Regions from separate parts of the Viridibacillus sp. d25.2 genome, predicted to be linked through region 2. Evidence: riboswitches for the same ligand, from Rfam matches in the RefSeq annotation. Region 2 holds a riboswitch; the other holds the start of a gene.
The links. A riboswitch is a leader RNA that binds a small molecule or an ion and turns the genes downstream of it on or off. The one in region 2 is predicted to bind S-adenosylmethionine.
Positions count from the first base shown of each region.

Region 1: linked by a shared signal. The riboswitch ahead of ACZLO7_RS20890 (O-acetylhomoserine aminocarboxypropyltransferase/cysteine synthase family protein) and the one ahead of ACZLO7_RS04930 (methionine ABC transporter ATP-binding protein) in region 2 are both predicted to bind S-adenosylmethionine.

Region 1 is NZ_CM196652.1:4,272,167-4,274,375, forward strand. Features, by position in the region: gene ACZLO7_RS20890 (O-acetylhomoserine aminocarboxypropyltransferase/cysteine synthase family protein) at 1-971, opposite strand, end outside; SAM riboswitch class I at 1,088-1,201, opposite strand; gene ACZLO7_RS20895 (NADPH-dependent oxidoreductase) at 1,395-2,126, shown strand.
Region 2 is NZ_CM196652.1:1,008,819-1,011,027, forward strand. Features, by position in the region: gene ACZLO7_RS04920 (toprim domain-containing protein) at 1-303, shown strand, start outside; gene ACZLO7_RS04925 (thioredoxin family protein) at 315-623, shown strand; SAM riboswitch class I at 680-786, shown strand; gene ACZLO7_RS04930 (methionine ABC transporter ATP-binding protein) at 913-1,938, shown strand; gene ACZLO7_RS04935 (methionine ABC transporter permease) at 1,931-2,209, shown strand, end outside.

The DNA.
Region 1 (2,209 bases), 1.2 Mb from region 2:
GCGCTATCTTCAAAGCCATTGAAGCTAACCCACTCTACATTTTCGTGACTACGTAGATATTCTGCAACTTTTTGTGCATTTTCATTGTGACGTGGTACACGTAAATGTAGCGTTTCAAGACCTTGAATTAATTGGAATGCATTGTCAGGACTTAATGTTGGACCAAAATCACGTAGTAATTGAACGCGCAGACGAGTTGCGAATGCAGCACTTGCAGCATCAACACCATAGCGAATACCATGATAAGATGCATCTGGCTCAGTATAGTCAGGGAATTTCCCTTGTGTCCAACCAAATTTTCCAGCATCAACAGCGACTCCACCGATAACTGTACCGTGTCCACCAATCCATTTTGTTGCAGAGTGTACTACAATATCTGCTCCGAACTCGATTGGATTTGAACCATATGGTGATGGGAATGTATTATCAACAATTAATGGAATCTCATTTTCATGCGCGATATTTGCCAAGGCTTCAATATCTACTACAGTTAAACTTGGATTACCGATTGTTTCCACATAAATCGCTTTTGTATTTTTTTGAATTGCTGAACGGAAATTTTCAGGATCTCTTTCATCTACAAATGAAGCTGTAATGCCATAGCGCGGTAAAGTATTGGCTAATAAATTATATGTACCGCCATATAAACTACCCGAAGCAACGATATGATCTCCAGCACGAGCAATATTTAAAATTGAAAATGAAATAGCAGCCATTCCTGAAGATAGTGCTACTGCTGCTGTTCCACCTTCTAAAAGTGCAACGCGTTTTTCGAATACATCGACAGTTGGGTTCATAATACGAGAATAAATATTACCGGGTTCTTCAAGCGCAAATAGTTTTTGAGCATGCTCCGTACTATTAAAAGCGTAAGCAGTTGTACGATAAATTGGTACTGCACGTGCACCTGTTGTTGGATCTGCTACTTGGCCACCGTGTAATAATAAAGTTTCTGGACGTAAGTTAGTCATCATTTATTCCTCCTAAATGTTTTTTTAAGATGGCAAATCGGAGGTGTGATGAGGATTTTATGGAAAAACAAAAACCCTCTTCGCTAAGAAGAGGGTTGCATACGCAATTTTTCCTCCCCTTATCTGTCAGATCCGATTAAAAATCTGTAGGAATTAGCACCATTGTGAGTTCATCACTCACCGGTTGCTGGGCATCGCAGGGCCTATCCCTCCGCCGCTCTTGATAAGAGTATTTGATTCAGTTCCATCTTGTTGACAAGTATAGAAGATATATCAAACTGATGTCAATACTTTTATTTGTTTTTTCTGAAAATTATTTTAATAGATACTCTGTTTACTCATATGAAATTAATTTAAGTAGACTTTAAATTATGGTAGCCTAAAGAAAGTAAATATTTTTATTTCACAAAGGGGTTTCGAATTATGGTAAAAGAATTACTACGTAGTCACTCTTCTGTACGCAAATATACAGGAGAAATTATTCCTAAAGAAGTCGTTATCGATTTAATTGAAACAGCACAAATGGCGGCAAGCTCGCATTTCGTACAAGCATACAGCGTCATTTGGGTTACGGATGAAGATAAGAAGAAAAAACTTGGAGAACTTTCAAATAATGAGTTCCAATTTGGAACAGCAGGTGCTTCGTTTTTATTTTGTGTAGATTTTAAACGACTGCAAGTTGCTGGTCAAAAAAATGGTATAGAAATTATTGCTGACTCTGCGGAAAACGTACTTGTAGGTGTTGCAGATGTTGCACTTTTCGCTCAAAACTTCGTTATTGCTGCTGAAGACCAAGGCTATGGTATTTGTTATATTGGTGGAGCGCGTAATAATCCAAATGAAATAAGCGAATTATTCGGGCTTCCAGAATACGTTTTCCCCTTGTTTGCTATGACAATCGGTGTACCTACGAAGCGAAATGAAACAAAACCCCGTTTACCAGTAGAAGCTGTACTACATGAAAATAATTATGATGTAGAACAATATGACACATTGCTAGATGAATATGATGCAACAATGGAAGCTTACTACGCTAGTCGTGGATCAAATCGTAAAATGGCTACCTGGACAAAACAAATGGCTGACTTCTTAATAGAGCAACGCCGACCACATATTAATGAATTTTTGGCACAAAAAGGATTTAATTGGAAGTAATAAAAGAACCTCTGAAATTAGGGACATCTAGTTTCAGAGGTTTTTAATTTGTAGTTGACCTAATTCGATTCCTTTTAATACGC
Region 2 (2,209 bases):
AAATTGAAAATTGCGCCAATACTAGCAGAAAATATTCCGATAATATGTACGAATGGAACCGTTAGTGCAAGTCGATTAGAAGAGATCTTGGCACTCTATGATGATTACGAGATGTATGCGTTTTTTGATGCTGATTCATCTGGTGATAAACTCCGTGCTCTTTTTAAGAGAGAGTTCCCAAATGCTCGTTATTTACACACCTCCCCTACTTATAAACAAGTAGAAGCTACTCCAAGAAGACATTTAGCTAGAATATTATTAGCTGCAGATTTTAAAGTTCATAAAGAATATCTTATAGTATAGGAATGACAAACATGGAAGAATGGTCACGTGAACAATGGGAAGAGATGATGAAAACATCATCGCTTTCGGCTTTTTATTTGTATACACCATTATGTGGTACATGTGCAGTTGCGTCGAAAATGATGGATGTTGTAAAGCATGTCGTAAATGATATTCCGATTGGTAAAGCGAACTTAAATTATATACAAGACGTAGCATTTGATTATGAAATTGAAAGTGTCCCTTGTTTAATTATTTCAAAAAATGGTAAAATCCGCGATAAAATCTACGCATTTCAATCAGTACCTTATTTATTTGAGAAATTACAATTAAATGATTGACGTTAAAGTAATAGCGTGATAAAGTAGCAATCATAACTAATTAAATATTGTCGTTACTCTTATTTAGAGAGGTGGAGGGAAGTGCCCGATGAAGCCCGGCAACCGTCATATTTATATGACACGGTGCCAAATCACACAAAGTATTTACTTTGGAAGATGAGAGAACGGTTTTACGTATATAGTATTGCGTTGAACCCTTCTGCTTATCTGCAGAAGGGTTTTTTTAATTTCAAAAAGATGCCATTAGAAAGTGCATACTTTTTAGTTTTAAAATAAAGGTGGTATGACAGTGATTAAGTTAGAAAATGTAATGAAAAAATATAAAACCGCTAACGGAGAGTTAACTGCTGTCAAAGATGTGAATTTATCTGTTGAAAACGGAGAAATATTCGGCATTATTGGATACAGTGGAGCGGGTAAGAGTACGCTCATTCGTTTATTAAATGGTTTGGAGCAACCGACATCCGGTAAAGTTGTTGTAAATGGACAGGAAGTTTCATCGATTAAAGGAATTGCGTTACGTAATGCACGTCAAAAAATCAGCATGATCTTCCAACATTTCAATTTACTTTGGTCACGCACTGTAGAAGAAAATATAGCATTTCCATTAGAAATTGCAGGTTTATCTAAAGCTGAGAGTCAAAAGAAGGTATTAGAGCTTATTGAATTAGTTGGTTTAAAAGGAAGAGAGAAAGCATATCCTTCTCAACTATCAGGTGGTCAAAAGCAACGTGTTGGTATTGCAAGAGCATTAGCTAATAATCCAGAAGTATTGCTTTGTGATGAAGCGACTTCAGCGCTTGATCCTGAAACAACGGATTCAATTTTAGATTTACTAGTAGATATCAATGAAAAGTTAGGCTTAACAATTGTACTTATCACGCATGAGATGCATGTAATCCGTAAAATTTGTCATCGTGTGGCTGTGATGGAAGCAGGGCAAGTCGTAGAAAACGGTGATGTTCTAGAAGTATTCCAATCACCGCAAGCAGATGTTACAAAACGCTTTGTATCTCAAATTACTGACACAAACGAGCGTAAAGAATCAATTGGACAAATTATTGAAAACTACCCATCAGGAACACTTGTGAAATTAACTTTTGTAGGTTCTTCAACTGGCCAGCCAGTTATTTCACATTTGAGTCGTGAACTTAATCTGGATGTGAATATTGTCCATGGGAATATATCGCAAACGAAGAGTGGTCCATATGGTACGCTCATCGTACAGCTAGATGGTAACAAGGATAATGTACAAAAAGCAGTGACATATATGAATGAACATGGAGTAAAAACGGAGGTGATCGAAAATGCTTAATGATCTCTTTCCGAATGTAGATTGGGTGAAAATGTGGGAAGCAACATTAGAAACACTATATATGACAAGTATTGCTACAGTTTTCACATTCGTAATTGGTTTAGCTTTAGGTATTTTGCTATTTTTGACAAGCCCCCAACAATTATGGGCAAATAAATTAGTCAGTTGGTTAACAGGTTCGCTAGTGAATATTTTCCGCTCGATTCCTTTCATTATTTTAGTAATTTTATTAATTCCATTTACAAAGCTTTTGCTAGGCTCAATTCGTGGT